One region of the Paenibacillus sp. MAH-35 genome, then DNA from elsewhere that is predicted to be linked to it. Evidence: riboswitches for the same ligand, from Rfam matches in the RefSeq annotation. Region 1 holds a riboswitch; each other region holds the start of a gene.
The links. Region 1 has a riboswitch for cyclic di-AMP ahead of AC3Y2E_RS17315 (3D domain-containing protein). Riboswitches for the same ligand answer to the same signal wherever they lie in the genome.
Positions count from the first base shown of each region.

Region 1 (7,730 bases):
CACCCTCCTGTAGCCGATATCGTGCAATATCATCACGAGCGATGGGACGGTCTGGGGTATCCGCATGGCTTGAAAGGAAGCGAGATTCCCGAATGGGCGCGGGTATGCTCGGTGATCGACGCCTTCGACACGATGGTGTCGAATCGGCCCTACCGCAGAGGGTTGTCTGTCGAGCAGGCCAAAGAGGAGCTGCGCAGGCAAAGCGGCACACAATTCGATCCGGACGCGGTCGAATTGTTTTTGAATGTGCCTTTCGAGTCATTTCGGGCGGCGACTGAATTTTGCGAGACGTATCCCTTTCCGGGTTCTTCGAGATGGAAGCGGAATTTGGAGACAAATGTTCACGAGGCGCAAATGAATGCTACAGCATGGAGGAGAAGTGGACAATGAGATGGTTCCTGAACTTGAAAACATCCGTTAAACTGATTTCCGCTTTTGTAACGGTTGCGGTTTTGCTGGCGGCCGTAGGTCTGTATGCCTTATCCAATATGAGTATGTTAAACGGAAATGTCCGGGAAGTGTACAACAACAATCTCGTCTCGGTACGAGACCTGTCGGCCGCGCAGATCAGCTATCAGCAGATGCGTGTAGCCATCCGGGAAATGAGCACGACGACCGATAAATCACAGCTGGATCAGCTGTCCCGGGAAATCGACGAATACAAAAAAGAGTTCGTCGACAAGATCGAATCTTACCGTAAAGTTGCCGTTACAAAAGAGGAGCAGGACGAGCTGAAAGCGTTCGATCCGGCATACGCCGCTTACGATAAGCTGTTCGATCAGGCTCGCCAGATTACGTATCAGAACGACTGGGAAGCGTTCCGCAAATTTCAACTGGAGGAATTGAACCCGGTCGCGACAAAAATGAGAACCCACCTGACGAAGCTGATCGACATGAATGTAGAGATCGCGGGAGCGACCTACGTGGAATCCGGCGAGGCTTACACGTCGGCGCGCAACGTAACGGTTGCGGTCATCATCTTGGCTTTTGTGATCAGCATTTTGCTCGGTTATTACATAGCGCGGACGATCGCGAATCCGCTGGGACAGATGGTGCAACTCATTGCGAAAGTCGCGGAGGGCGATTTGCGGGAACAATCCGAAATCGACACGCGCGACGAGATCGGCCAATTGGCCGGCTCGCTCAACGAGATGATTCATAATCTGCAAAGACTGATCGGCGGAATCGTCCAATCGTCCCAAAGCGTGGCGGCGGCGTCCGAGCAAATATCGGCCAGTACGGAAGAAATTGCAAGCAGCAGCTCCAGCCAGGCCCAATCGGCGCAAACGATCACCGACCTGTTCGGCGAACTGACGTCTGCGATTCATTCGGTAGCCCGCAGCGCGGAGCAAGCGGCCGAGCTGTCCTCGGACACGGTGCGTACCGCAAGCGAGGGCGGTAAGGCGGTGGAGGCGTCCGTAGCCGGGATGCAAGCGGTCAATGAAAAAATGTCGCGTCTTGAAGAAGATTCGCAGCGCATCGGAGATATTATCGAGGTGATTGACGAAATCGCCGATCAAACCAATCTGCTTGCCCTGAATGCGGCGATCGAAGCGGCCCGGGCGGGGGATCAGGGCAGAGGCTTCGCCGTAGTTGCCGACGAGGTTCGCAAGCTGGCCGAACGAAGCAGCGAAGCGACCAAGCAGATCTCGACGATCATCAAGACGATGCAGGACAATACGAAGCAAAGCGTCTCGGCAGTACTCGTCAGTACGGAGCAATCGGTCAAAATGGGCGATGCGTTCCAGCGGATTGCCAGCATGGTCGATACGACAGCGGGCAAGGTGAATGAAATTGCCGCGGCAAGCGAGGAGCAGTCGGCCCAGGCTACGGAAGTAATGAGCTCGGTAGAGACGATCGCGGCGGGCAGTCAGGAAGCGGCGGCGTCTTCCGAAGAGACGGCTGCGACGTGCCAGTCTCTGGCTCAGCTGGCGGATGAGCTGCACACGTCCGTCTCGGTGTTCAAGATCAGCTAATTTGTCGTTAGGAGGCTTGAACGTGAACGTGGCTACCGTTCGGCAAGAGCAATATATCGAGTTTCGCATAGGAGAGGAAAACTATGCGATCCGCATCGAGCACATCCATGAAATTATTAGGCTGCAGACGATTACGCCTCTTCCGCATTCGAAGCCGTATGTGAAAGGTGTCATTAATTTGCGCGGGCACGTGGTGCCGGTCATCTCGCTGCGCAGGTTGTTCGGCATGGCGGACGATACGGATACCAAATCAACGCGAATCGTGGTCATTAAGCATCTGGAGCAATCGGTAGGGGTGCGGGTCGATTTGGTCAACAAGGTGACCCTGTACCCGGTTGTTCAGCCTCCGCCGGAGCGGATCGGCGATTTGAGCGGAGCTTTTTTTACCGGTATCGGAGTCAGGGAAGGGGAATTGGTCGGCCTTTTAAACCTGGATGAAGTGCTTCTGCGGGATTAATGGCGGGTAGAGCGTGTCTAAGGAGATGCCCGGACAAAGAACATAACGGCAGGCACTGCTTCGGGGTGGAGCGGTGCTTGTTTATTTTTAGAACGTGCCGGCGTGTATCCGCTGTGGCAAACCTTTATCGAGGGGAGCGAAACCGTGACGTTATCGTTTTTTTTGCTTCCAATGCGGTATAATGACACAAGCGGAGCCGTTTTTAGGGTATCCTACTCCTAGTGGAGACCGACAGCAAGGAAAGGCGTGATCAAGTGGTAGAGAAACGTTTCTCGAAAGAGTCCAGATGTTACAAGACGTTCCGGGTATTTCCGACCGACGTGAATAACTACGATACGCTGTTCGGAGGCAAGCTGATGGCGCATATCGACGACATCGCCTCCATCGCCGCATCCAAGCATAGCCGCAGCTTTGTGGTAACGGCGTCTACCGATTCGGTGGACTTCCTGTCCCCGATCCCGATGACCGCTTCCGTATGTCTGGAATCGTATGTAACCTGGACCGGCCGAAGCTCGATGGAAGTGTTCGTCAAGGTCATCACCGAGGATCTCCTTAGCGGAGAACGCCATATCGCCGCAACCTCCTTTCTAACCTTCGTCGCGCTGGACGACAACAAGAAGCCGATTCCCGTGCCGCAGGTCGTGCCGGAATCTGAAGAGGAGATTCAGCTTCACCAGTCCGGAGACGGACGGGCGGATATGAGGCGCCACCGCCGCGAGCAGAGCAAGAAGTTCGCTGATTTTTTGACGACCAGCTATTCCTGGGAATGACCGGATATCGAGCAAAAGCCAGTAAACCGTTTCCTCAAACGGCTTGCTGGCTTTGTTGGTATACGGACAATTTTACTTCCACTTCTCGAATTCAGCTTCCAGTGTTTCCCTCGTCACCTTGCGTCGATGCAGCGACAGGCTGGGAGACTGAATGTTCAGCTGCGTTATTTTTTTGTTAATGTCCTTAATATGGGCGTCGATCGATGGTTCATCCGGATGGGTCCGCAGCAGCTCGAGCGTATATTCGATCGATTCCTGAATATCTTTGCGCAGCATAATCCATGGGGGCGGAACTTTGGCATTTTTCAGTATCGTCTGCAGCACGTCCTCGGTCGGCACCTCGACCGGTTTTCCTTTGCCGGGCAAGTGATCGAAGCCGCCGTTGCGCTTGCATTCCTCGAACGCCTCATCAAGCCAGTGGTGCATCCGCCTGTAATGTAAAATGGCGACTTGACGGTCTTCAAATGTATCGGCCGGCAAGGGGATGATCGGGCGCTGCGGAGGTTCCGAATAAACCCCGCCGTCCGGAAGGTTGTTGCGAGAAGACGACATGGCGTAATTCCCCGCTTTCTTATAGAACGGTTTGGTTCTAGCGTAGCGGATTGGCTGGACCGGGTCAAGCGGGAAGCGGCTAACCGGCGCGTCCACATTTTGCAGGAGACCGCTCCTGCGTTCCGGCACATAAATCGTTCCCCGAACCTTCATACTAACGTTAAAACGGAAGGGGAATGCCTTATGAAGCGGATCACCGCAATCGCGGTATGCTGTCTGCTGGCGTCCGGCTGCTGGAACGCGGGGCGTTCGGGAGAAAATAATCCGGCTGTACCAGCCCCGCGGGACTACGCGTCGGACGTTCCGCACAGCATTGTTCGGACGGAGGAGCTTACGGAGCTGATGGCGCAAACGGCCGAGCGGGAGCGGCGGCTATCCGATACGGTGTCCGTTCCGCCCAAGGCGAAGCCGATCGAGATCAAGCAGGACCCGCCGGCAGTTCCCCCGCATCAGGAGACGCGAGCCAAGCCGAAGCCGAGCGCCAAGCCGAAAGCGCCGCCCAAAGCTCCGGCGGTCAGCGCGCAGCAAAGCACGTCCGGACGGAAGCTGTCGCTCTCGGAGCTGAGAGCCAAGTACCCGGACTGGTTCAAGGTAAGCGGCGCAGCGAAGGAACCCCGGATCGCGCTGACGTTCGACGACGGTCCCGATTTACGCTTTACCCCGCAAGTGCTCGATGTATTGAAGGCCAATGGCGTGAAGGCGACCTTCTTCCTGCTGGGCAAAAAGGCGGAGGAGCATCCGGATATCGTAAAACGGATCGTACGGGAAGGTCATGCGATCGGCAATCATTCGTACCGCCACCCGCAGTTTACCAAATTAACGGTGGACGAATTTGCTTCGGAAATCGAGAAGGCGGAGGAGGTGCTGAACCGGCTCGCCGGTTACCGGCCCAAGCTGGTGCGTCCTCCCTATGGAGCGATTGATGAAGATGAGCTGCAGTGGGCCAAAAATAGAGGATACGTCATCGTCAACTGGAACGTCGATTCGCTTGATTGGAAAAACCTCGGGGAACAGCAAGTGTTAGGCAACATTCTCGGTCATACGAAGGCCGGAGCGATCGTTTTGCAGCATTCGGCCGGAGGAGACAGTCAAGACTTGTCCGGCACCGTCAAAGCGCTGCCCGGCATCATCGCGAAGCTGAGAGAGCAGGGCTACGGGCTGGTCACGGTTCCCGAACTGCTGAAGCTGCCCAAAAGCAAATAATGCCGCCGACTGCTAGTCGACGACATACACGGTTACATTCTGGTAACCGAACAATTTGGCTTGCTCGCCCGAGCTCGGCACGAAGATATCGATCCGGTTGCCCTTGATCGAGCCGCCCGTGTCGGACGCTACCGCCATCATTCCTCCGGCCGGCAGACCGTCGAACGTATAACCGGTGACGTATACGGTCGTTCCGAGCGGAATCACTTTGGGGTCTACGGCAATGGTGCCGACCTTCAGCGTATTGCCGAAATAATCAAGTCCGGCATAACCGCCGTTTTCTTCCGCGCTGCCTGTATAGGCGGAGGCGACTGCAGCGATGGTTTTGGCAGGTTTGATCTCTTTGCCCGCCACCGTGACGACCGGCTGGTTCGTTGACGGCTGCTTGGCGGTAGCTTTCGCTTCGGTTGCGGCTTTCGGTTGGGCCGCTGCCGGAGCTGCTTTTTTGGCTTGGTTTGGTTGCGCTTTCTTCGCTGTATCGGATGCGGCTGAAGCGGCGGCCTTCGGCTTGGCGGGTGCGCTGGCAACTGCAGCAGATGCTGCGGGAGCCTGCTGGGGCTGCTGTTCTGCAGCCTGCTGAGCCGTCTCTGCGAGTACGGCGGCCGCTGGTTCCGCTGAGGCCAATACCGTCACGATTCCTTGAGCCGGATATGCGGAGGGAGACAACGTCCCGCCATCTGCAAATAAATGAGTCTGAAAAACAAACGGAGCCAGCATCGGCATCAAGGCCGGGTCGTAGGGACGCCCCCCTGCGGTTGCTGACGATCCGGTTCCGGATAGGGCGAACAAAGCGAAACTGCCCGCAAGCAAAGCGTGCTTCCAGGGTAAGTACTTCACGAACGGCATCTCTCCTTTTGACGGCCTACGAGGTTAGTTGTCGGATTCGGGCTGAGGATACAACCCTACGCGCAGAAACGCGATTCACCCCGGAGCGGACTTGTCCGCTTGGTGATAATCCCCCGCACTTATGGAAACCGCGAATGGTAAAACTTCGCAGTTTTGAAGTTTCGGCTTCTTGTAGAAGGCTAACATATGTCGGACGGAAGGGGAAAGCCTCAAAATTTTCCAGTTGCAATTTCGCCGTGCCGAAAACAGCTCGTCACATGGTCCTGCACCATCCCGGTTGCCTGCATAAGCGCGTAGCAAATCGTCGGGCCGACGAAGGTAAAGCCGCGCTTTTTTAAATCTTTGCTCATCGCTTCCGAGATGGGGGTGGAGGCGGGCACATCCTGCAAATGATCCCAGCGGTTGCGGATCGGATGTCCTCCGACAAATTGCCATATATATGCGTCGAAGCTGCCGAACTCCTGCTGAACCTGAAGGAAGCATCGGGCGTTGCGAACGGCGGACGCGATTTTGGCCCGGTTGCGCACGATGCCCTCGTTATTCATCAATTCCTCTATTTTGCGGTCGTCATATCCGGCGACTTGTACCGGATCGAACCGGTCGAACGCTTCGCCGTACTGTTCCCGCTTGCGCAGAATCGTGTACCAGCTAAGGCCGGCTTGAGCGCCCTCCAGTACGAGCCGCTCGAACAGGGCGTGATCCTCGTGAACAGGCACGCCCCATTCCCGGTCGTGGTAATCCCGGTAGAGCGGGCTGTCTGTGACCCAGCCGCAGCGTTTCAAAGGTTCCTGCATGAGAAAATCGCCTCCTTAGGTATCCACCCAGTCCTTCCAGTATAACGGAGGATGCCTCCGAAGGCGAAATTCCTGTCCCGATAGCAGGCTCAGGGTCTTAGTATCGTTCCTGCGATATAACGGGTCGCGTCCTTGTGACCGCCCGGATCATCTGCATCGTGAAAGTAGTAGGAGGCCAGCACTTCGCCCGGACGCACCTCGACGGCGCGGGGATAACCGAGATCCCGGCTGCCGCCGTCATCGCGCAGAATCAGCTCTTGCCCCCACGTCGCACCCCCGTCTTCGCTTGCACGCGCCCGGATGCCGTACGGCGGACGCCTGTAGCCGTAGACAGCGAACAAACACCCGTTAGCGAGGAGCGATAAGTGTACAACGTCCCCATGATCGTTGATGCGGTTAATAAATCGCCACGTTAATCCTCCGTCGTCGGAAGCGTACAGCTCGTTCCAGGCGGCGATCATTGCCGGTTTGCACCGGACTGCAACGAGAATCGTGCCGTCCGGCATCAGGACCGGGGACGGGCAGATGACGCGGTATTCCTGGCTGCCGGGCATAAGGGATACGAGGCTCCAATTACAGCCGTTGTCAAACGAGGCGAATACGACCGGACGGTCATGAGGATTCGTCTTCGGTCTTGCGGTCAAAAAGAGCAAAATAACTCCGTCGGGGCGTACGATATAGGAGGGCCGTCCCTGGTAGCGGGGAATGCCGCAGTCCGGCAGCATGCTGGCTTCTCCCCACGTAACGCCGCCGTCGCGCGACAGTTTGACCCATGCGCGTGCCTGATCGGAGCCGGAATTGGGCGTGCTCCAGCAAGCGAGCAGCACGTGAGGATCGTCAAAATCGCTGCCCTCGGTGATTTCGTGCTTGCGGCCGTACAGCAGCTTCTCGCCGAGCCTGTAATTATCGGCGATTTCGGTTGCGGCGGTCCATGTGCGTCCCCCGTCCCGGGTGCGAACGGCTGCGATCCGGCTGTACGTCTCTATCCGGTCGTGCTTCAGATTGCCGGGCACCAAGTAGTCGCAGGCGATGTTCATGAAGCCTACCAGGATGTCGTCTTCGGCTATTTTCCACATCCCCGCGTTAAACGGCCACGAACAAAACTCGTTATCGTTTCTGTAAATGACGACAT
Region 1 covers NZ_JBYUPU010000015.1:336-8,065, reverse strand. The annotation lists gene AC3Y2E_RS17345 (HD-GYP domain-containing protein) at 1-390, shown strand, start outside; gene AC3Y2E_RS17340 (methyl-accepting chemotaxis protein) at 387-1,976, shown strand; gene AC3Y2E_RS17335 (chemotaxis protein CheW) at 1,999-2,433, shown strand; gene AC3Y2E_RS17330 (acyl-CoA thioesterase) at 2,688-3,203, shown strand; gene AC3Y2E_RS17325 (DnaJ family domain-containing protein) at 3,276-3,884, opposite strand; gene AC3Y2E_RS17320 (polysaccharide deacetylase family protein) at 3,939-4,958, shown strand; gene AC3Y2E_RS17315 (3D domain-containing protein) at 4,971-5,795, opposite strand; cyclic di-AMP (ydaO/yuaA leader) riboswitch at 5,803-5,947, opposite strand; gene AC3Y2E_RS17310 (DNA-3-methyladenine glycosylase I) at 6,014-6,598, opposite strand; gene AC3Y2E_RS17305 (sialidase family protein) at 6,688-7,730, opposite strand, start outside.

Region 2 (11,823 bases), on a different contig from region 1:
TATTTGCGCTGGAACGCGAGATCGAGAGGGAAGCACAGCGGCTTCGCGACGGGAATACCGGCTCCGTCCGCATCGCGGCAACGTATCTGCCGGCTAACCTGCTGCTGCCGGGATGGATTGCGCCGTTCAAGCGGGACCATCCCGACGTGGATATTGTGCTGACGACGGTGAATTCCCGCACCGCTTTCCAACGGCTGCTGCGGTACGAAGCGGATCTCGCCGTCGTGGGAGGCGGCCGCGACCTGCCGGAAGGACTCGTGCGGGAGCCGCTCATGGAAGACGAACTGTGGTTTATCGTGCCGGCTGATCATCCGCTCGCAGACCGTGAGGCGGAGCTCGGTCGGGTGCTCGCCGAGCCGTTTGTCGTGCGGGAGGAAGGGAGCTCCGGCCGGGAATGGCTCTCCGCCCTGTGCCGGGTGCACGGAGTGCCCGCGCCCCGCATCGGGCTGCAGTGCAGCGGACCGGGAGAGACGGTCAAGGCGGTGGCGGCCGGCTACGGTGCGGCGATCGCATCCGCTCTGGAGGTGCGGGACAGCATCGGGCGAAAGGAGATTGCGAGGGTGAGAGTCCCGCACATCCGGCTCGATAATCCGATCGGGCTGTACCGGAGAGCGGGGGACCCGCTGCCGCCTGCGGCGGGACGATTCGCCCGGACGATTGCCGGCTGGCCGGCTCCCCGGCCGGGCTTGTAAGCAGCGGAACCCTTGCCGGCTGACGAGGTTCCGCTCGGCTCTTTACCGGTGGCAACCGCTGCTGCTAGTACAAGCCCGGAGCTAATCCAGTATTGCGATAGAGGATGTCGGCCCGCTCACATGCGCATTGGAAGCTCATCCTATCAAGCTGCCTCTGTTTCTACTCGTCTGCGGAATCGCCGGAGCCGGGCTGTCCGTCCGGAACGCCGATACGGGCGCGAGCCTCGGCGATGAGGCGCTTGTATACTTCGATCGCGCGGGCGCGTGAAGCTTTCAGATCGACGACGGCATGCGGCAGCGGGCGGTGCACGTCCCGGTCCGACAAGCCGCGCTGGCCGGGGAGCCATCTGCGGATATATTCGCCGGAAGGGTCCCACGTCTCCGACTGGGTGACCGGGTTCATGATCCGGAAATACGGCGCGGCGTCATAACCGAGCGAGGCGGACCAGAGCCAGCCTCCCCGGTTCAGCACATTATCGGCATCGGTCAGCATCATCCGGAACGTTTGCTCGCCGAGCGTAAACGGCGCAAGCAAGTTTTTCGTCAGGAACATCGCCGTGACCATTCTTAGCCGGTTCGGCATGCTGCCCGTTTCGTTCAGTTGCGTCATCGCCGCATCGACGATCGGAATGCCGGTCCGCCCTTTTCTCCAGGCTTCGAAATGCCGGTCACCGAGCCCGGACAAGTCGTAATAGTGCTCATATTCGAAGAAAAGCGGGTCGAATACCGACTGGTACAAGTAAAAATCCCGCCAGGCGAGCTGCCGCTTCCACGCCTCGAAGTCCGGCTCCCCGAGCAGCTTGTCGTAGACGGTTCGAACCGAGATCGAGCCCGAATTGATGTAACCGCTCAGCCCGCTTGTCGCATCACCTGCATACGAATCCCTCCGCTGCGCATAATCCGGGAGCTTCTCGGCGATGAACCGCTCCAGTCTCTCTTCGGGCGCCTCCAGGCACACGTCTCCGCGGAACCGTTCCAGCGAGTAAGGGGGCGCATACCGCTGCCGGATCGATTCGTCCAGCACGAGCGTGCGCAAATCGGCCAGCCGGGTCGTCACAGGGGGCTGGAAATACGTATGCACGAATTCGCTCCATTTGCGGTAGAACGGGGTGAACACTTTATACGGCGATTGCCGCCCGGCGTAGCGGTGCAGTTCCTCTGGATCGGCCAGAGGCTGATCGGATATCGTCGTCAGCGGGATGCCGAGCCGGTGCAGCGTTTCATGAATGCTCGTATCCCGGTGTCTGGCGTAAGGAGTGTCGTCCCGGTGGAAGACCACCTCCGTCGCTTCGTGAACAAGCGCGATCTGCGGCACGATCTCCTCGGGCGTTCCGCATACGAGATTCAGTGTCTGGCCGTGATGCCGGTATAACGACTGAAGGCGGGCGAGCAGACCGAGGAAGCGGCGTCCGCTATGCGCACGGGCCCGTTCCGCGTTCAGGATGGCCGGATCGAGGATAAACAAGTGCAGGGAAGGGAGCCCGGTCCGGGCGATATAAGCGAAAGCGGGCATGTCGGTTACCCGCAGGTCTTTGCGATGGACAAACAGAATCATCGGGCCGTCCCCCCTAGAGCAGTGTAGAAAGCTTATCGGTGATACAAAACATTCGCAAAGACTCAGCCGTTTTCCTGCCGGAAGGGCGTAACCTCGCTGCCGATCGCGGATCCCGTCGCCGGCATCCGGTCCGCTCGAACAGTCCGTACACGTTCCGACAAGCGGTCGAATCCGGGAAGACGGTGAAAACCGGTGTCGGAGGCTATCCGCCCAAACCGTGCGGATTCGCCGCCCTGCCGCTTCCTGTCGGAAGAAGCGGGGATGAACGAAATCAAGCCCTGAAGGGCGAATGGTTCGCTCCTCCAGGGCTTGGGCTTGTCCGTTCCGCTGCCTGTATTACTTGGCTTCCGCCATGAACTGGTTGTACAGATCGTCACCAGCGATGCGGCGCGCGGTTACATAACGGGTTTTGTAGTACTTCTCGCTAAGCTTATTCTTCACTACCCCTTCGTTGGACGCCGAATGAATAAATTCGTCGTTGCCGAGGTAGATGCCGACGTGGGAAATGCCTTTGCCGTCGGTGTTAAAGAACACGAGGTCGCCGGGAATCAGATCGTTCTTGTCGACCCAGGTGCCCTCTTTGGCTTGGGCTTTCGATTGATGAGCCAGATCTACGCCGAATTGATTGAAGACGTACATCGTGAAGCCCGAGCAGTCGAAGCCTTTTGTGGTCGTTCCTGCGGTTCTGTACTTCACACCGATCAGCTCGTTCACGGTTTTCTCAAGCGTCGTTTCAGCGAAAGCGCTGCCAACGGAGGTGAAGAACAGTGCGACCACGGTGGTGATCATAATAAGTGCCTTTTTCAAGTGAAGCGGACTCCTTCCAGGTGCCTACGAGGTTAGCTGAGGGTTCGGTCGAAGGTGCCCTATGATCACTTTCCTGCGAGATCAATTCACCCGGAATGGTTCCCCCGTTTCCCGGCAAGCGGGAATTCGGCATGGTTCGATTTTTTTGTTTCCGGGTAATTATAATTCGCCTTTTAGCAACGATTTCCTCCTTTTGCGCAACATTTTTTTTGAAAAATCGAAATTTCGAATCCCAACGGCACAGAAAAACCCCTTTTCTGCGGAAGAAAAGGGGAACGGTGGAAGTCTCGCCTTGCTTGCAAATGCGGGAGCCTTAATCCGTCAGTCGGCATAGATGCGGTATTGAGAAGCGATCGTCCATAGCTTGAACACCATATCGGTGATATGGAGCATCTGCTGTACGATCAGAGCGGTCAACCCCGCCCAGATCAGGGAAGCCGATAAGGCGGCGGCCGTAAACGCCCCGGACAACGCGAGCAGCAAGCAGGCCAGCAGCACGATGGCCGGCAGCTTGCGGACGAACAGACCGAGTGACGATCCGAGTCCGCTTTCCGTCGTCCGGCCGAACTGGACGTACATGAAGAGAAGGCGGATCAGAAACCCGAATGCGGCATATCCCGCTGCCCAAGGCAGCAGCGCAAGCGAGAGGGAAGCGTAATCGGCGTGCTGGGCGAACGCTTTCTTGACCACCGGGAACAGCCAATATACGGGAGCCAGCGTTATCGCCATTTGCAAGACGTAGTAGAGGAAGAACGAACCGCTGAGCCGCTTGATGCCCTGCAAAAAGCGGTAGCCGGCATTCAGATGCGGATTCGCCAGAGAGTAGTAGACGCCCGCGTTCAGAACCGGTGTCAACAGCATCCGCGCCGCCGCAACTCCGACCAGCAGCCAGATGTACGGATGACTGATGTCGGTTTTCATAAGCCGGAATTGACTTTCGGCCAGGAACAGCTGCGAAGCGGCGGCAGACAGATGCTCGCCCGGGTACCGGTGCATCAGCGGAACGACGACCGATTTGACCAGCATCAGCAGCAGGAAGCCCCAGGTGAAATGATAAAGCCACAAGACGAGCAGGAGGAAGGATTGCGATAACGTATCTTTAAAGCCGTTCTTCATATAACGCATCATAGGCGGCAGTCACCTCCTCACCAGGCGAGCCCGTTCAACAAGATCTCGATCCATTTCGCGATTCCGATCGTCAGGCGCGCTTTCCATGTATCGTCGACATTCACTTGCATGAAGTTATTAATCCGCTTATGCTCGAGGATCATCGTCATCTGCGGATCGATCGCCGCCCATTCGAGAGGGGCTTCGCTCGTAATCGTATACAGCACCTGAGGGTCCCGTCCGTCCCACACTTTCTCCACATCGGACCCGTCCGTGAAATGGAAGCGGACTGGCACGTCCATATAATGGCCGCCATTTTTTTTGATTAGGACGGCGGTTTCGTAGATGGTTTTGCCGTCCTGCTTCATCGGCCGCGTCTGCACATGCTCGATGGAATAATCGGTCATGCCGCCGCCATACACGAACTGATCGAAGTATTCGGCCCAGCTCGTTTTTGTTACGCTTTCGAGAACGGCCTGGAAATCGCTTGTCGTCGGATGTTTGAACTTCCAGCGGTCAAAATACGTTTTCATTACCCGCAGCATCGTCTTCTGGCCGATCTGCTTCTCGATTCCGGCAAGCACGAGCTTGGCCCGCGTATAAACGTTCTCGGCGTAGCGGCTGTGTCCCCCGTATTGCCAGGAAGCCAGCTTCAGCGGCTCCGGCGAGGTCATATAACTCGATTCGATGGCAAAGTTCGGCTGCACTCCGTACTCGCTCATCATGATGAGATCTTCCGCGTAGGACGTAAAGCCTTCATCGAGCCACGCTTCCTCGAATTCGTTACTCGCCACCATGCCGTACCAATATTGATGGCCGATCTCATGGACGATCACCCGTTCCAGCTCGAAGCTGTCCGTATCTCCGGACGCTTCCCAGCCGGTGACCAGCGTCGGATATTCCATACCGCCCGCACCGTTGCCTCCCGGAGGCGGAATCACGATCGACAGCGTGGAGTAGGGGTATGTGCCGAACCATTCGCTGTATTTGGCGAGCGAGCGCTTGGCCGCATAGATGTACCGGTCTTTCAGCCCTTGGTGCGCGGGATCGAGGTACAGCTTGATTTTGACGCCGGGCACGTTGGGCGCCGAGAACGGTTCCTCGTAATATATAAAGTTCGGGGAAGCGGCCCAGGCGAAGTCATGAACGTCGTCCGCATAAAACTGATACGTCTTCTTCGTGCCGTCGTCCGAGGCGGGCTTGGTCGGAAACCCGGTAGCCGCCACCGTATAATTGGAAGGAACCTGGATGCGGACGTTATACATGCCGAAGTCGGAGTAAAACTCGGAGTTGCCGTGGTACTGATGGGTGTCCCAGCCTTCCTCTTCGCGTCCGCGCGTACCTTTCGGCTCGTAGACGGCGACTTTCGGAAACCATTGGCCGGCCATGACGAAATCGCCGACATACCCCATGCGGGCGAACACGTAAGGGAGCTTGACCGAGAAACGAATTTTGATCGTCGTCTCCGCGCCCGGATTGACCGGCTGGGGCAGGCGGATTTTCATCAGCGTCTGGTCCTGCTTGTTGCCGTCGTCCGGCTGGATGAACTGCATCGAGCGCATCAGATCGACGCCGTCTTCCGTTTGAATCGATTCAAGGCTCATGTGGCCGAAGCTGTCTTCCTTCATCTGATCGTTCCGCAGTTTGCCTCCCGATTCGCGCAGAAACGTCGACTTTTTGGATTGAAACGCGTTCGGATACAGATGGAAAACCAGCTCGCTGACCGGCTTCGACCCCGGATTTTTCCAAGTAAGCGACTGGGCGCCGGCCAGCGTCTTCTGCTCCGCGTCGAGCTGCACCGAGATATGATACTCCACGATGCGTTTGCTGAGCGGCTTCGGAGTATCGTTCACGGCGGGGGCCGGCGGCTCCAGCGCTTGTGCCGACGGTTCGTTCAGGGCGGACAGCGATGCGGGGGACTCGGGGCGTTCCGCGAACTGGGCGATCGTAATCGTCCCGGCGATCAGCAGGATCAGGAGCAGCCATAAGGTGTTGCGTTTGGACAGGCGGTTGATCATAAACGATTCTCACCCCGTTGACAAGCATCTACAGCATGTATATGTTTGCATTTGCCGGATTATTAGCTAAAATAAATAGAAAGGTACGATTTTTCAGCTATATAATCTGGAGGTCCGCATTGTAGAGGGCTTCGATAAGAAGTCTTACTTAGGGGTCTTATATGGAAGGTGATAGCCATGGAAACAGGTGAAAAAGGGAAAAAGCTCGCGCTGAACGTGGTGAGCAATAAAGAACATAAAGGATTCGGCGCCGGCGCGCTCGACCTGTCCAATCTGTCCAGCATCATTATTGATGGGGAAGATGCATACATCGACCTGGGTGCCATTCATGCGAAAAGCAAAGTGGAGCGCGGGATCAAATTTTCGATGAATAAGGACGACACGCCGAATGGCCGCAAGTGCTGGATCGTATGGGTATACGTGGGGCGCAGCGAGGAAGGACCGTTTTATGCCGGAGTCACGGCATGCGAGATGCTTGTCGATACCGAAGCGCGCAGAGGGTGGAAGATTCTTGCCGATCACGTAAATAAAATGGATTACGCCCTGAAGCAGCGCATCATTCTCGACGGGTTGAGCGATGGCGAGAAGGCGGCGCTGAAGCGCGTATTAGCCGAGCATAACGCCGAGTGGTGGGAACGTTCGGGAGAAGCGCTCAAGCAAGGGCTTGCCTGATTCCGGGGGGCATAGGCCGATCGGAAGCCGATAAGAAGACCGGGAGGATAAGGGTTTTCATACGGCGGTCCGACCGGCCCAAAATGATTTGTGTCGATTGTGTGTCAGCCGTTGTGAGATTTGGGCTTCTCGGTTAAACTAATTGGAGTATATTTGCACAATATACTAGGACAGCAAAAAGGCAGACGATTTTCGTCTGCCTTTTTGTGTTGGTGTCCGGCGGATGCGGAGCGGGAAATAGGGCGCTGCACTGAGGAAATCCCCTCTTCGCCGCTGCGGGGAGCCGGCGCGGCTGCAACTGCCGGCCGGCAGCTATGTTTCCCATCCGGAAGCCGGGACGCTCCCGTCACTCCCTCCTGTATCATTCAGTCGTTCCACCAGCGCTTCAGGTCGTCCCACCACGATCTGCCCGTTTTCTTTGGCGCATCCTTGCCGTCGCTCGGCACGGCCGTTCCTTGATCGGAGCAATATTCGGTCGGTTCCGTCCCTTTGACGAATACTTCGATCCGGGGATTCGGGCATTTGTCGGTAGCCAGCTTCCCGGAAGCCGGATCGATGTAGACGCTCGTAACATTGTCCGGCATCGGGAACAGCTTCGGCGGCACCGCCTCGAGCGCGTGCTCGGTAAAGTCGGCGAAGATCGGCGCCGCCTTGTAGGACTCCACGGCGCTGATCGTGCGATCGCGGTCGTAGCCGACCCAGACGGCGGTGGCGAGCTCCGGTGTAAAGCCGACCATCCAGGCGTCGGTGTTCGTCGTCCCGGTTTTGCCGGCAACGGGGCGCTTGATCTGTTCGGCGACCCGGCTCGCCGTAGCTCCGGGGTCGAATACGCTCTTCATTAGATTCGTCAGCACGTAGGCGTATTCGGGCTCGACCACTTTTTCTTTTTTTGGCTTCGACTCATATAGAAGCTTTCCTGTGGCCGATTCGATTCGCGTGATCACCGTCGGTTCGACCCGCACGCCCTGATTGGCGAGAACCGCAAAGGCGGACGCCATCTCCAGCGGGCTTACCGGAAACGTTCCGAGCGCGAGCGAAGGAAGCGGCTCCAGCCTGCTTGTAATCCCGAGCTTGCGGGCGGTCTCGATGACTTTGTCCGCTCCTACCTGCTGAATCGTATGGACCGCGTAGATGTTGTCCGACTTGGCGATCGCTTCCCGCAAATCGATCAGGCCGTTCGGGTATTTATTGTTGAAATTGTTCGGCGTATACGTTTGGCGTCCGTTGTCGTATTCGAATACGGTCGGCTCGCTTTTGAACTGGCTGACGGCTGTGACCGTTTTTTGCTGAAGCGCGGTTAAATAAACGAAAGGCTTGAAGGCCGACCCCGGCTGGCGGCTTGTAGAGACGGCACGGTTGAACTGATTGTCTCCGTACAGCTTCCCGCCGACCATGGCCCGGACGTAACCGGTACGAGGGTCGACTGCCACTAGAGCCGCCTGCAGTTCATCTTCATCGGGCAACGCCCTGGTCACTGCTTCCTCCGCCGTTTTCTGCATATCGAGATCCAGCGTCGTATAGATGCGGATGCCGCCTTCGTCGAATTCCCGTTCGTCGATCCCGAGCCGGTCGATCGCTACCCTGCGCACGTAATCGCGGAAGTAAGGCGCCTGGACGACTGCCGCTTTTTTGCCGGCCGGCTGGTAGACGAGTTCCTCCCGCTTGGCTCCCTCCGCTTCCTTGGACGTAATGAAGCCTTGGCTGGCCATCTCCGTCAAGATCAGTTCCTGCCGCTCCTTGGCTTTGTCCCGGTCGAAGAAAGGCGAGTAGTAGCGGGGACCTTTGGGCACCCCTGCGATCATCGCGCTTTCCGCAAGCGTCAGCTCCCCTACATTTTTGCCGAAAAACAGCTTGGCGGCGGCCTGGACACCATAGGCGGAATTGCCGTAGTAGGTGGCGTCGTTCAGATACATCTCCATAATCTGATCTTTGCTCAGCTGCATCTCAAGCTGCACCGCATACATCGCTTCTTTTATTTTCCGCGACCAGGTCCGGTCCTGGGTTAAATACAGGTTGCGGGCGAGCTGCTGCGTCAGCGTGCTGGCCCCTTGCACGCGGTCCATATGCTGAAAGTTGACAACGACCGCCCGCGCGATTCCCCTGACGTCGAGTCCGATATGATCGTAAAACCGTTTATCTTCTATTGCCAGCGTCGCATCTATTAAATGTTTCGGTATGCCCGAAAGCGGCACGAATTCCCGATTTTTGCCGGACTGGAACGAGCTGATCAGGTTGCCGTGCATGTCGTACATCTGGGAAGACAAGGCGAACGTGCCTACGGGAAGGGCTTGGGAACGCAGATAAAGCGCCAGTACAACGAGGCACGCCACTCCGATCAGAGCGCAGCTGAACAGAAACGTCACCGCTTTGCGGAAACGTCCCTTTCGCGGGCGGCGGCCCTGTTTCGGCTCTACGCGGGCGGCGCGGCTTTGTTTGCGGCTGACGCTTTCCTCCATGGCGATCCCTCTTTCCTCATTGCTGCCTGATGAAATAATCGGTGCTGGTTTACTTTGGAAACCGATAGTCCTACTAGTATGGAAAAAGTTGAGCCCAGCTATTCATCATTAGAAGAAAGAAATGATCGGCCTTCCTGAATTTACTTGGAACAAGTCCATTTCATTCAACCTATATAGTTGCATTTTTGCGCCGATTTACTATAATACAGACTGGTGCGATTTCATTTTCGGCCGCGGTCAAGTATAATCAACTTTATTAACTGGAAAGAGGGATGCCCCAATGGAATTGTGGTACACGGAGAAGCAGACCGAGCAATTCGGCATAACGGCTAAAATTAAAGAAACGCTGGTCACGGAAAAGACCGATTTCCAAGACTTGGCGATGATCGATACGGTAGAGTGGGGCCGAATGCTTGTGCTGGACGGTATGGTCATGACGACTGTGCGCGACGAGTTCGTGTACCATGAGATGGTGGCGCATCCCGCGCTGTACACTCACCCGAACCCGAAGCATGTGCTCGTAGTCGGCGGCGGAGACGGCGGCGTCATCCGCGAGGTGCTGAAGCACCCGCAGGTGGAGAAAGCGGTATTGGTCGAAATCGACGGTAAAGTCATCGAATATTCCAAAGAATATTTGCCCGAAATTGCAGGCGAATTGGACAACCCCCGGGTGCAGGTCATCGTCAACGACGGCTATATGCACATCCATGATCATAAAAATACGTACGACGTTATTATGGTAGACTCGACGGAGCCGGTAGGTCCGGCGGTCGAATTGTTCTCCCGAGGCTTTTATCAGGGCATCTACGAAGCGTTGAAGGAAGACGGCATCTTCGTCGCCCAGACGGACAACCCTTGGTTCAAGGCGGATCTGATCCGCACCGTACACCGCGACGTAAGCGAAATATTCCCGATCGTGCGCGTATACGGGGCGAACATTCCGACGTATCCGAGCGGGCTGTGGACGTTTACGATGGGAAGCAAAACCTACGATCCGCTGCAAGTGGACGAGGCGAGCATTCCGGAGATCGATACGAAATATTACTCTCCTCGGCTTCATAAAGCGGCGTTTGCGCTGCCTAAGTTCGTTGAGGATCTGGTTCGCGGATAATGCCAACAGTCGCGGGAAGAGATGAAGGGAAGCCTTCGTCTCTTTTTTTGCTTCCCGGGGACGGATTGAAATTCCGGCGGCCGTCATATACACTAAGAACGGTTAAGGAACAATTGGGAGGCTGTCGATTCAATGTGGACAACCAAGTGGAAAGGGAAAAGATTAGCTTCTGGCGAGTTTTGTCTGGAATCCCCTACCTTACAATCCTTATTCAATCAAGGGATTCCGGACAACCTGTTTGAGCAGAAGAAGGTAACTTTTCACTTGGAACGGTCTGCTAACACTTCTACACAATGAATTGACAGCCTCTATTGGAATACTTAGGCGGGAGCGAACGGAAACATGAAACGGACGGTCCGGATCCGCATCGAAAGCAGACAAGCGGAGCAAAGCCATGTCCAGGAAACGGCTGGCGAGCTTTATCATAAGCAGGAATCGTACTACTTGCGCTACACGGAGCCGGACTCGGAATCAGGGAAGACGACGGCGACGGTGAAGTGGGACGACAAGATGGTCAAGGTTTTTCGTCACGGGGAGGTTCAGTCCGACCTGACGTTTATTTCCGGTACCCGAACCGCAGGTTACTACGAGCTGCCACAGGGCCGGATGGAGATGGAATGCTTCACGCACGGTATCGAGCGAAAGCTCGACCGAGGATTGGGCACCTTGTCCTGGAGCTACGATTTGTACGCGAACGGCATACATGCCGGGCGAATCCGGCTGAGGGTAGTCATTGAGGAGGAACAAGCGGAATGAGCGCTATCGAACGGATCGAACGTTTATTGAAGGAAACGATTACGCTGGCGGCAGCGGAGGCGGGAATTGCCGGACCGGCTGAGCTTCCGGCCATCGGGCTGGAAGTGCCGAAGGAGAAGGCGCACGGGGATTTGTCAACCAATATCGCGATGCAGCTGAGCCGGGTGGCGAAGCAAAATCCGCGGCAAATCGCCGAGCGGCTGATCGCCTGTCTCGATACGAAGAAGGCGTACATCGCCAAGGTCGAGATTGCGGGTCCGGGTTTTATTAATTTCTTCATGGATAAAAGCTACTTGTATGAAGTGATTCCGGAAGTGCTGGCGGCGGACGCCGATTACGGACGCGTGAATACGGGCGGGGGCCAAAAGGTGCAGGTCGAGTTCGTCAGCGCCAATCCGACCGGAAGCCTTCATCTCGGTCATGCCAGGGGAGCCGCGATCGGGGACGCGCTATGCAACGTGCTCGATTTCGCGGGCTACCAGGTCAGCCGGGAGTATTACATCAACGACGCGGGCAATCAGGTGGACAACCTGGCCAAGTCGATCGAGGCGCGTTATTTGCAGGCGCTTGGGCGGGAAGCGGACATGCCGGAGGACGGCTACTACGGCGAAGACATCAAAGGGTTTGCCCAGGAGCTGAAGGGGCAGGA
Region 2 covers NZ_JBYUPU010000064.1:240-12,062, forward strand. The annotation lists partial or broken gene AC3Y2E_RS32795 (LysR family transcriptional regulator) at 1-692, shown strand, start outside; gene AC3Y2E_RS32800 (cryptochrome/photolyase family protein) at 853-2,247, opposite strand; gene AC3Y2E_RS32805 (C40 family peptidase) at 2,584-3,054, opposite strand; cyclic di-AMP (ydaO/yuaA leader) riboswitch at 3,061-3,196, opposite strand; gene AC3Y2E_RS32810 (hypothetical protein) at 3,376-4,182, opposite strand; gene AC3Y2E_RS32815 (M1 family metallopeptidase) at 4,200-6,179, opposite strand; gene AC3Y2E_RS32820 (YwhD family protein) at 6,357-6,851, shown strand; gene AC3Y2E_RS32825 (transglycosylase domain-containing protein) at 7,217-9,307, opposite strand; gene speE (polyamine aminopropyltransferase) at 9,588-10,418, shown strand; gene AC3Y2E_RS32835 (YwiB family protein) at 10,761-11,174, shown strand; gene argS (arginine--tRNA ligase) at 11,171-11,823, shown strand, end outside.
Region 2: another riboswitch for cyclic di-AMP. It lies ahead of AC3Y2E_RS32805 (C40 family peptidase); the one in region 1 lies ahead of AC3Y2E_RS17315 (3D domain-containing protein).

Region 3 (11,823 bases), on a different contig from region 1:
GGATATTCCGACCGAGGTGGCGCATACCGGCGTCTTTACCGGCAAAATCGGGCTGACTACCGGCGTCGTCTCGCACGGCTCGGAGCTGACCGCCTTGCCGAAATCGACCACATGGCTGCCCTCCCTGCTGCGGTCGGCCGGATTTACGACCTCCGCTGTCGATAATTTGTATCAATTGAAGGAATGGTTCGCCAGAGGGTACCGGTATTATATCAACAGCGTAGGCGGCAACCGCTGGATCGACGGCAAGACGGTAAACGAGCTTGCTTTTCCTTGGCTGGAGCAGCATAAGGACGATTCGTTTTTTCTGTTCCTGCATTACTGGGACGCGCATACGCCGTATTTGCCGCCCCAAGAGCTGGTACCGCAGTTTTACGATGGCGGACGCGATCCCCGGGACCCGGCCAACCGCAGCATGGAACAGGCTTACAACCATCTGGCCTATCCGTTCTTCAAGCATCATCATTACGATCTGATCGGCGCAGTGACCGACAGCGATTACTACGACGCGTTATACGACGCGGAGATCCGCTATCTGGACGACCGGCTGAAGGAGCTGGACGACCGGCTGGAGGCGCTCGGCATCCGCGAGGATACGCTGCTTGTCCTGTTCGGCGATCATGGAGAAAGCTTGACCGAGCACGATATTTATTGGGATCATTGCGGGTTGTACGAGCCGACTGTACACGTTCCGGTCATTATGAGATGGCCCGGACGGATGCCGGAAGGCCGCCGGGTGCCGGGATTCGTCCAGCAGGTCGATCTGCTGCCGACGATTCTCGAAGCCGTCCGCCGCGAACAGCCGGCAGACATTCGCAGCGAGAAGCTGCAAGATCCGGACGGTCTGGACGGCAAAAGCTTGTGGCCCGCTATCGAGGGAACGGCCGACCGGACCCACGACACCGTTTATTTGAGCGAATGCGCCTGGCAGGCGGCTAGGGCGATCCGGACCGACCGGTACAAGCTGATCCGGACTTACGATTCCGGCCCCTATATCCGGCCTGAGAGAGAACTGTACGACCTGCAGACCGACCCCGGGGAGACGGTCAATTTGGCCGACTCGCTGCCGGAGTTGGCGGATCGGCTCGAACGCGAGCTGCACGACTTCGTAAGCCGCAAGCTGAACGGCCGGGAGGACCCGATGGAGCGGCAGCTCCGGGAAGCCGGGCTTCCCTTCCGCAGACGGATCGAGCAAATTCTCGCTTCCGCCGGACTGTCCTGGGACGACTGGAAGCAGGATCCTCGCCGGGAACGTTTCGACTCGGCCGTTCATACCCGCTAACCGTTACGCATCAAAACCGTCATAAAGCGACCGAATGTTCGGAGTTATAGGGCGAGGAGTGAAGCAAAGGATGAAGGATATGATCAGAAGCAGCGGATTAATGAGAGAGGAATTCCCGTTTTGGATTACCCGGCATGTCCAAGGAGCGATCGCGGAGCACGGCCACGAATTCGTGGAGCTCGTATACGTCGTCGGGGGAAGCGGGTATCACATTTTCCAGGGGACGGAATATGAGATCGGGGCCGGGGACGTATATATCATCAATCCCGGTGAAACCCATGCCTACTCCGTAAATCCCGGCGAGCATATGGAAATCGTCAACTGTTTGTTCATGCCGTCCTTCATCCCCGACGCGCTTCTGAAGGAGCTGGAGATTACCGCTTCGATGGACTATTTCTACGTTCATCCGTTTATGAAACAAGATGTCCGCTTCAACCACCGGCTCAATCTGCACGGGCAGGATGCGGTATTCGTGCTCCAGTTGCTGGACAGCATGATCCGGGAAATCGGCAACCGCGGACTCGGCCACAAAACGTTGATCCGGCTGCAGCTGATCGAGCTGCTCGTCCTTCTCTCCCGTTACTACTCTCTGATGCAAAGCCGGGGGACGATTCCTTCCCCGCGCCAAGTCGACCGGGAAATAACGGCAAGACGCATTTACGGTTATATGGAACGCAATTACGACAAGAAGATTACGCTGGAATCGCTGGCCGGACTGTTCAATGTCAGCATACGCCAGCTGAACCGGCTGATGAGGCAGGAATTCGGCCGCAGCATCATCGATGTGCTGCATGACATCCGGATCGAACGGGCCAAACGTCTGCTGACCGAATCGGAAGAAAAAGTGATCACCGTCGCTTCGCTGGTCGGTTATGACGACCCTTCGTTCTTCAGCCGCCTGTTCCTCCGACATGTCGGCTGCCCGCCGAGCCGGTACCGCCAAGGGCTGGAACTGCGCCGGCTGCAGCGCGAAGTGCGTTGATTCCCGACTTGGGAAAGGAGACCTTCACGATCCGTTATGGGGAAAAGACGTCCGAATGTTCTGCTGATTACCGCGGACCAGCTCCGCTACGATTGTATCGGCTCCAGCGGCAAATATCCGGTCTGCACGCCGAATCTTGATCTGCTAGCTTCTCAAGGCGCCGTATTTTCGGGCGCTTATTCGCATATTCCGGTATGCGGACCGGCCAGGCAATCGCTGATGAACGGGCGAAGGGCCGAAACGTTCGGGGCATTATGGAACTTTAACGGGGCCCTGCCCGTCGCCTCGCTCCAGCCGGACGGGTACAGCTGGGCACGAACGCTCGAAAGCAGCGGCTACGTGTCCGCTTTTCTGGGCAAATGGGGCGTTCATCCGACCTTGGACGCCACCGCTTTCGGTTACGGTTCGTATACCGGCGAAGCCGAATACGCCCGGTTCGTCAAGCAGCGCTATCCGGACGTGAAGTTCTCGAACGGATTTTTCGGCGAGGCGAGTCCGATTCCGCTCGAACATTCGCGCACCCATTGGCTCGCGGCGCGTGCCGAGGAGCAGCTCGAGCTGCTGCACAATTCCGGGAAGCCGTGGCATATGGCGCTTCATTTCCCGGAGCCGCATCTGCCCTGCCGCCCTTCCGGACATTTCGCCACGATGTACGATCCGGACACGGTTCCGCAGTGGGACGGTTTCGCAGAGACGTTCGTGGGGAAGCCGTATATCCAGAAGCAGCAGCTGCTGAACTGGGGGATCGAGAACTTTACCTGGAACGACTGGGCTCCCGTCGTCGCCCGGTATTACGGCATCATCAGCCAGTTGGACGAAGCGGTCGGGCGCGTGCTGCAGACACTGGACCGGCTTGGCGCCGCCGATGACACCCTCGTCCTTTTTACCGCCGATCATGGCGATATGTGCGGCTCGCACCGGATGATGGACAAACATTATATTTTGTACGATGATGTCGTGCACGTCCCGCTGATCGTCCGGTACCCCGGCGTCGTGAAGGAAGGAACGGCGTGTGGCGGGCTCGTCTACAATTTGCTGGATCTCGCCCCGACGCTGCTCGACCTGCTCGGATTGCAGCCGGACGATCCGGATCACCTGCAGGGCCGTTCCTGGGCCAAACTGGTGAGCGGCGGACTGGACGACCCGGATTGGCGGGATGCCGTCGTGGCCTCGTATAACGGGCAGCAGTTCGGGCTGTATACGCAGCGGATGATCCGGACGAAGGAATGGAAATACATCTGGAATCCGACCGATACGGACGAATTGTATGAGCTGACGGCCGATCCGGCCGAGCTGACGAACCGGATCGGCGAGCCGGAGCTGGCTGGCCTCGTCGCCGGTCTGCGGCGCAGACTTTACGAGACGCTGGACGCGGACGGCGACGCGCTCGTCGCCAACGAATGGATGCGCCGGCAGCTGCTGGGCGGCAGCAAGCTATAGAGAGCTGGGAGCGATTCGTGGAGTCGCTCCTGTTTTTTTGCGGTTAAGAATGTTTATTTTGCAAAACATTAAAGCGTTAAAACACCAAAACATCAAAACAGCAAAACCAAAACAGTAAAACATTAAAACAATATAATAGTAAATGGCAAAACGGTACAATGGTAAAACGGCAAAACAAAACACTCTTTTCTAAGAAATGTCGCCGCTTACGTAAGATCATTCATTGTGGCAACGTGGCATAGGTTTCATTTTAAGAGGGGGGCGAATAAGAGGGAATAAGAGGGAATAGTAGAGAGTAAGAGCGGTTTGCACCCTTTATTTTGTCCGAAAACCCGCCTCGACACGGAATAAGAGCGGTTGGAAGCTGTTAAAATCCGCGAATGGGGTGCAGTCGCCATCGGTTGGTTGAAATAAGGGGTGCAAACCGCCTTTATTTGACGCTGTCATCCCATTCCGCCGAAAATAAAGGGTGCCAGAGAGGCTGTCGATTCATTGTGTAGAAGTGTTCGCAGGCCGTTCCAAGTGAAAAGTTACCTTCTTCTACTCAAACAGGTTGTCCTGAATCCCTTGATTGAATAAGGATTGTAAGGTAGGGGATTCCAGACAAAACTCGCCAGAAGGTAATCTTTTCCCTTTCCACTTGGTTGTCCATAATGAATCGACAGCCTCGCCAGAGACTCTTAGGATTTAGCCAGCACGAATTTCGTGGATAAGCGGCTATCCCATCCATACAATTTACTATAGCGTAACATTCCGTTAACGATGCGATAATAGTCGGCTTGTATACTAATAGAAACGATGAAAGGAGGTGCTGCGGAAATGTACTACGAAGAAGACCGGGTTCCCTTCGACCAGCCGGACGAAGTAACCGAAGACAACGCCAAAGACAAGAGCCAGGACCCGAAAGAAGCAGTTGTCTAAACGACAGTGCTTTTTTTTATTTTGTACATGTCATTGAATGATCTGCCCTCGCTGCGAAGAAAGAGAGGCTTCGGGGACAACCTCCCCCTTTCAGTCCGCAGACCTTCATTCCCCAATCGCTAATTAATAGGCAGATCGATTCGTCCTGCGACGCCCCTCGATCGCCACGAGACAAACCTTCGCTTCCAGTAGACCCTCTCCTTTCTCTTTAAAACCCATTGTTAGTTTGGTAGTGAACGATTTCGATACAGTCGTTTGATCCGCTTCCCGCCGCTCCTCAAGGAACCTTTTCCGGCTGGGTGAATATCCTAGTTTAGCACACTTCGGGGGAGGGAACGCGATGTACTATTACGATCCTAGATGGGGCGGTTGGAGGTACAGCCATACTGCGCCCCGGCCGTTTCTTCCCGATTATGCCGCTAACGTTCATCCCGGCCTCCCCGCCAGTCCCCTTTCGGGTTTCGCGTCAGCCGTCGGGAAGGAAGCTCCGGCAGTAGCAGCGTCCGGCTCCGATCAAGGAACAGACGGCGACCAACGCGCGGTCCGTGCCGGAAAGGCGGGTGACATCGTCGTCATCTGCATCAACGGGCGCAGCGGGATGAACAGCCCCGGAATATCCAAGCTGCGCGATACGTTATACATCCGGCTGTCCCCACTCGGCGTCCCGGCCCGCAACGTCTTCCGGAGAAGCTGGAACCAGAACGAAGACGGCAACCCGCTGGGCGCTCCGTGGATCTGGGATTTGAACAACGAAATCGAGGAAAGAAGCCGCAAACCCAGCTATTTGGCCATCATCGGCCATTCGTACGGCGGCTGGGCGGCTTGCCGGCTGTCCCGGGTTACGGCGAAAATTCCTAATTATATCGGTCTGATCGACCCGGTGTTCGGCCCGGGCAACACGATGAACGCCGCCGATATCCCCAAAGCTCACATGATCAAGAACTGGTATCAGCACAACGGAGTGACGAGCGGCAATCCGTGCACCGGCTTCGGCATGATCCCTTGTTTTCCCGTCGAAAACGGTCTGTCCTGCGGCTATCAGGACGTTCCCGGCGCGCAAAATATGCTCGTCCGTTATATGCGCAGCTGGGACGGCACGCCCGCGACCGTCGAGTGCCCGGGCATCGGAGAGGTACCGGTACCGGCAACACACGGCAATATCGATGACGATCTCTGGATTCAGCGGCAAATCACCGAGCATATCGTTCAGGATGTTAAGAAGCTGCTGTACAGCGGCTCCAAGCGTTGACAGATCTCCGGCAAGCCGGCAGCTCCCGTTACAACGAAAGAAGCCTTAAGACCCGCCCGGAGCGCGGGAGCCGAAGGCTTTTTGGCTAATTCATCGACGCTTTCCTTCCTTCACATTCCGGTGGCAAGGCCATGTTCGCGAGGAAGGCTCCTTCATCGCCGCCTTTCCCTTTCACCGGCTATTCTCCAAGGTTTTTATAATAATACACTGTAGCATGAAGCTCGCCGTCTGCCGATCTGGCATACCCGGGAATCCTTCCGGCCCTCGTATAGCCGATCGAGCTGTAAAGCCGGTTGGACGGGTCCCCTTCCCTCGTGTCGAGCACGAGCAACGTCCTGCCTAATTCGGCGGCTTTCGCTTCAGCCTGAAGCATCAGCCGTCTGCCGATTCCATGCCTGCGGTAATCGGGGTGCGTCATCAGCTTGGCGATCTCCGCCCGGTGCGAGCCGTTCGGCTTCGTACATACGTGCAGTTGCACGCTGCCTGCGACCCGGCCGCCGGCCAGTGCCGCATACAAGACCACATCCGGGCCGGGCACGCCCTCCCAGTACCGGGTCGCCTCCTCAGCCGAAAGCGGCGGCATAAAGCCGACCGATGCCCCATCCTCCACGACACGAATTAACAGCTCGGCGAGCTCGTTTATCCTGGAACGGACCGAATGAAGCGGTACGATTGTCACGTCCATTTGCATCCTATCACCTCCATTGGAAGTTTGCACTGCATGGTCTTAGTATAATCCGCCACAGCTGTCAGTCCAATCTTCAAGGATTATCGCACGCATAGAAACGCCCCTGCCGTCGCGATCGCGCCTTTCACCAGCAATATGGACCGGAGAAACCCGCTGCAAGCTGAAGGAGATCGGTATGCCCGACCGGAGAATCCGTGCTTCTTTCCCAGACACGAAAACCGAGAGAGCCTCCCGGTCCCCTCGGTCTTAACGCTATATACGCCCATCTTCCGTTACTTCTCCGGCAGCCTGCCGCTTCTTACAACACCCCGTAAGACTTGAGTGTCTTCAGCCGTTCCACAGTCACAAACCCACGCCATTCCTGCTCCGCAGCGATGCTCGGCGGTTGCCAGCTGATCGGCCATCCTCCGTCCTCCTGCTGTTGTTCGGCGAGCGCCTTCAAATGAATCTGCTTGTCTTCCCCGGATACGAATTTGCCGGCATAACTTTCCCGTTGAGGCGCCCAATCCAGCACTTTATGCACATATCCCGAAGCGTGTGGGTCTTTCTCGATGACGCCGGGAGCGCCCAACCATTCATCGACTTTACGCCAGTAGGCGGCCGCCCTTCCGGTATCCGGGGTATGCTGGAGAAACTGAATCCAATGCGTGCCGTCATGAAAGCCCGACGGTTCGTTCGACTCCATATAGCTCCATATATAGCGTACATTCTCCTCGAACCACTGCTCCCGCACGACCGCCTGGTCCCCGTAATACTTGTACAGCAGGCCGATGACCGTGCCTGTCGGGTTTATCGAAGGACAGCGGTCGTCCTCTGTCGACCACCACGGCGTATGGGCGTAACCATGGACGCTGCTTCGTATGAGCGGCAGCCCACCGTTCTCTAGCGTAATCGTCCGCAAATACCCGGCGATCCCTTCCATCATCGCCGGATCGAAGCAATCGATCTCCTCCATCACAAGCAGCGCCATCTCGGTCGGGACCGGCTGGCTGTGCGGATCGCGAATATCCGGCTCCAGCGCGTTGCCGAACCCTCCATCGGCATTTTGATAACCACGAAGCGCCTGAATGACCGCCTCCTTCGTTCCTCCTTCGAAATGATACTCGTACCGTTTCCGGTCCAGCAGCCGCGCATAGCTGTACAGGAACGATCCGGCTTTGTCCATAATGGAATGGTTAGTCATAACTGGATTGGCCTCCTTCGAAAATAAATCTGATTACGGCGAGTTTCACTCCGAATCCGGCGTATACCGTTCGTATAATTGCCCGGCCATCTCGCGAATCCCGGCGCGAAGCTCGTCCGGCTCCAGCACGTCTGCCTGCATGCCCAATGTAAAGAAAAAACGAACCGCCCAATCCCACTCGGAGGCGGGACAATCGAATTCCACCGTCCACTCGTCATCGGCTATTTGCTTGACATGCTCTCCGATATGGTAGTCCTGCTCGGCCAGCAGCGCACCGCGGTAGGTCAGCTTGGCGGCGATGCGCACAACAGGTTTGGCCGGCGCTTCCTCGTCTTCCACCCTCAGAAGCTGTTCGCTTAACGCCTCATCCGGCTGGTCGATCGCCTCCAGCTCCTCGATCCGGTCGACACGGAAGTTGCGTACTTCCTTATGCAGAGGGGAGAACGCCTCACAGTACCAGAACCCATGCGCCGTATAAATTTTGCGGGGATACAGGCGGAGCCGCCGGTGATGGTTTTCCGACCGGTACAGCACATGAACCCACCGGGATTTGGCCGTATGCTCGAGCAAGGCGGATAAGTGGGGCGTTTTCGTTTTGCGGACGGGCACTTCGAGCTCCATCCTGTCGAGCAGCGGCTCGATTTGCTTCAGCGTTTCCTCCGGCAGGACCGACCGGATTTTGTCGAGGACCGTCCATCTGGCCTGGTTAAACGGGGTGTCCGTTATATTCGTCATCGCCCGGAGCGCAAACAAGACGGTCAGCGCTTCCCGGGAATCGAGCTGCAGCGGCGGCAGCCGGAAGCCTTCCATCATCCGGAATCCTCCGGACGGTCCTGTCATCGAATACAGCGGGATGCCGATCTCCGACAACGACTGCATATCCCGCAAAACGGTCCTTTTCGAAACTTCGAACTTGTCGGCCAGCGACTGGGCCGTCTCCGGTCTTTGCTGCAGGGCGATCAGGATCGCCATCAGCCGGTCTGCTCTCTTCAACGCCTCTCCCCCGTTTCTTACTCCCCCATTATATCCGTATAATGGTGACAGCATGGATGTCACTAATTGTACCCGGCTTTCCGGGAAAATGAGAGTATTTGTTTCAAATTCGCGCAGCCCCGATTTTTTTGTTGTTAAAAAAAGGGATATTTTGATAAAAAGGTTGACTTGACGTCCTTCATTCAATACAATAACAGTACGCTTAATTTCCGATTCTCCAATCGGAAAGCGGGGGAACCATTCTTTAGGGGCGAATCGTCCGGTCCGTTCATCGGGACCGCGTAGGGAACCATCTTTCCCGAGTCCGTCAGCTAACCTCGTCAGCAGTAGATGGGGTCATTCTGTATGTTCATTCTGCACACATGACCCTGGGATACAGGGTCTTTTTCTATTGGTATAAGACCCTGTCGAGCGTTGTTGGGAGACAATCCCTTTTCGCCCGGGGTCTTTTCTTGTTTACACCCTTGACCTCAATCATCATCTTCTGCTGACCGGAACGGCGAATTACGAATGGATTGGACGATAGTAGCACAGAAGGGAGGAATCGCAAGCACACGGTCCCTAAGATCTGACTAGCATGCCGGGTAGATCGAAAATTAGAAAAACGGGAGGAATGTGCATGGCACAGCCAAAGTACATTACAGATATCGATAAAATTGCAAACATACCGGAGACGGAAAGAAAAAGACTGAAGCAAATTACCGAGAAATTCGTGTTCCGCGTCAACGATTATTATTTGAACCTCATCAATTGGGAAGATCCCCGTGATCCCATCAAAAAACTGGTCATCCCGAACGAAGGCGAGCTCGCCGAATACGGGCGCTGGGACGCCTCCGATGAAGATACGAACTATGTCGTGCCCGGCTGCCAGCACAAGTACCGGACAACGGCTCTCCTGATCGTATCCGAAGTATGCGGCGCGTATTGCCGTTATTGCTTCCGCAAGCGGCTGTTCCGCAACGACGTCAAGGAAGCGATGTCCGACGTCGAGCCCGGCCTCGCTTATATCGCCAAACATCCCGAAATCAATAACGTGCTGCTTACGGGCGGCGACAGCCTGATCCTTGCTACCGCGAAGCTGCGAATGATCCTGGAGCGGCTGCGGGAGATGGAGCATGTGAAAATTATCCGTCTCGGCTCGAAAATCCCCGTCTTTAATCCGATGCGGATCTACGAGGACGAGGAGCTGCTGGAGACGATTCGTACTTACTCCACGGCCGACAAGCGCATCTATGTCATGGCCCACATCAATCACCCCCGCGAAATAACGCCGGAGGCGAAGCGCGGCTTCCAGGCTTTGCACGAGGCGGGAGCGATCGTCGTCAACCAGACGCCGGTGCTCAAAGGCATCAACGACGATCCGGCCGTACTCGGCGAACTGCTCGACCGGCTGTCGTGGGCAGGCGTCACCCCGTATTATTTCTTTATTAACCGGCCGGTGGCGGGAAATCGCGATTTCGTGCTTTCGCTTGAGGAAGCGTACCGGATCGTGGAGCAGGCGAAGGCCAGAACGTCCGGTCTCGGCAAGCGTGTCCGCCTGTCGATGAGCCATACGTCCGGCAAAATCGAAATACTCGCGGTCGAAGACGGCAAGGCGTATTTGAAATATCACCAGTCCCGCGACGATAATTACGGCAAATTTATGGTGCTCGACTGTCCGAAAGACGCCGCCTGGTTCGACGATTTGCCGGGCAACGAGAAGTTCTGGAAGAAGCCTAAGAAGAAAACGAACGAAGTGGTCTCTGTTAACGAGCTGCCCGACATGCCAGTAGCCAGAGTGGCCCGAAGCAGATAAAACGCCAGCAGAAAAGCCGTCCGGCTTGCACAATGACCGGACGGCTTTTGGCTATGTTATTTCAGGCTCCCGAAGCTACAACCGAATCTCGCCGCCGCCCGCCGCCGACTTCACGATCGCATCGGCAATTTCGACCCCGTGAATCGCATCCTCGAACGACACGTAGTCCGGCGCTTCTCCTCTTCCCAAACAGTCGCACAAATAAAGGAGCTGCTCGCGGAGCGAACCGGCCGTCTGCTTGTGGAGCGTCTTGATATGGATATTCGTATCCGGCGTCGTTCGCCCGGTCTCGTTCCACAGCTGCAAGCCGGAGTTGGACGTTTCGAAAGACGCGGTTCCGCCGCTGCCGATCACTTCGATCTGGTCGGCGATCGCGATGCCCGCCCGATCCGGCGTCATCCAGTTGCTGTGCAAAAAGGCGAGAATCCCGTTCTCGAATTCGAGGCACGCCCACAGCACCTCCGGAGTTTCCGATCCGGAGGGCGATCTGCCGTATGCCCGGACGGTCCGGACCCGGCTCTGCGCGTACCAGACCGCCAGATCGATATCGTGGATCATGAGTTCGTAGACGGTGTGCGTCCGGCTGTAGGTAGCGAATAAATGCTGCTCCCGGGCCCGCTTCATATACATGCTAACCGGCCGGCCGATCTCCCCGTCCGCGATCGCCCGCCGGATGTCCGCATAACGCGGGTCGAACCGCAGCAGATGGCCCGGCATCACGTAGCGCCCCTGCTCCAGCGCGACCCGGTGCATCTCGGCAGCTTCGCTAAGCCGGGTGGACACCGGCTTCTCCACCAGCACGTGCTTGCCGGAGCAAAGCGCCTTCACGACCGGATCGAGATGCAGGTGCTCCGTTGTCACCACGCTGACGAGATCGATATCGTCCCGCTCAAGAAGCTTGTTGTAATCGGTATAACACGACGATACACCGTACTTGATCTTCGCCACGTCCAGACGATCCGGTCTCGGATCGGCGACGGCCGCCACTTCCGCGTGCGGAAGCGCATGAAACGCCTCGAGATGGCACTCCCCCCAGTTTCCTAACCCGATAATGCCGACTCTGACTGTACTTGCCACGATCCAGCCCTCCCCTTACGGCCGCAAAATGATTTTCCCTTTCGTCACCTTGCCCGCGACCAGATCTGCGAAAGCGGACGCCCCTTCCGCTAGCGGGCGTTCCTCCGTCCAGCCGTCCTCTGTAATTTTCCCGGAAACCAGCAGCTGGACCGCGTCTTTGAAATCTTGCCGCGTGTAGCAGAACGATCCGAGCAGCTCGATCTCGGAACGGAT
Region 3 covers NZ_JBYUPU010000025.1:1,609-13,431, reverse strand. The annotation lists gene AC3Y2E_RS22680 (sulfatase family protein) at 1-1,282, shown strand, start outside; gene AC3Y2E_RS22675 (helix-turn-helix domain-containing protein) at 1,353-2,264, shown strand; gene AC3Y2E_RS22670 (sulfatase family protein) at 2,301-3,704, shown strand; gene AC3Y2E_RS22665 (hypothetical protein) at 4,966-5,874, shown strand; gene AC3Y2E_RS22660 (GNAT family N-acetyltransferase) at 6,053-6,565, opposite strand; gene AC3Y2E_RS22655 (prenyltransferase/squalene oxidase repeat-containing protein) at 6,861-7,745, opposite strand; gene AC3Y2E_RS22650 (helix-turn-helix transcriptional regulator) at 7,791-8,738, opposite strand; cyclic di-AMP (ydaO/yuaA leader) riboswitch at 8,928-9,079, shown strand; gene AC3Y2E_RS22645 (KamA family radical SAM protein) at 9,358-10,533, shown strand; gene AC3Y2E_RS22640 (Gfo/Idh/MocA family protein) at 10,609-11,610, opposite strand; gene AC3Y2E_RS22635 (zinc-binding dehydrogenase) at 11,626-11,823, opposite strand, start outside.
Region 3: another riboswitch for cyclic di-AMP. It lies ahead of AC3Y2E_RS22645 (KamA family radical SAM protein); the one in region 1 lies ahead of AC3Y2E_RS17315 (3D domain-containing protein).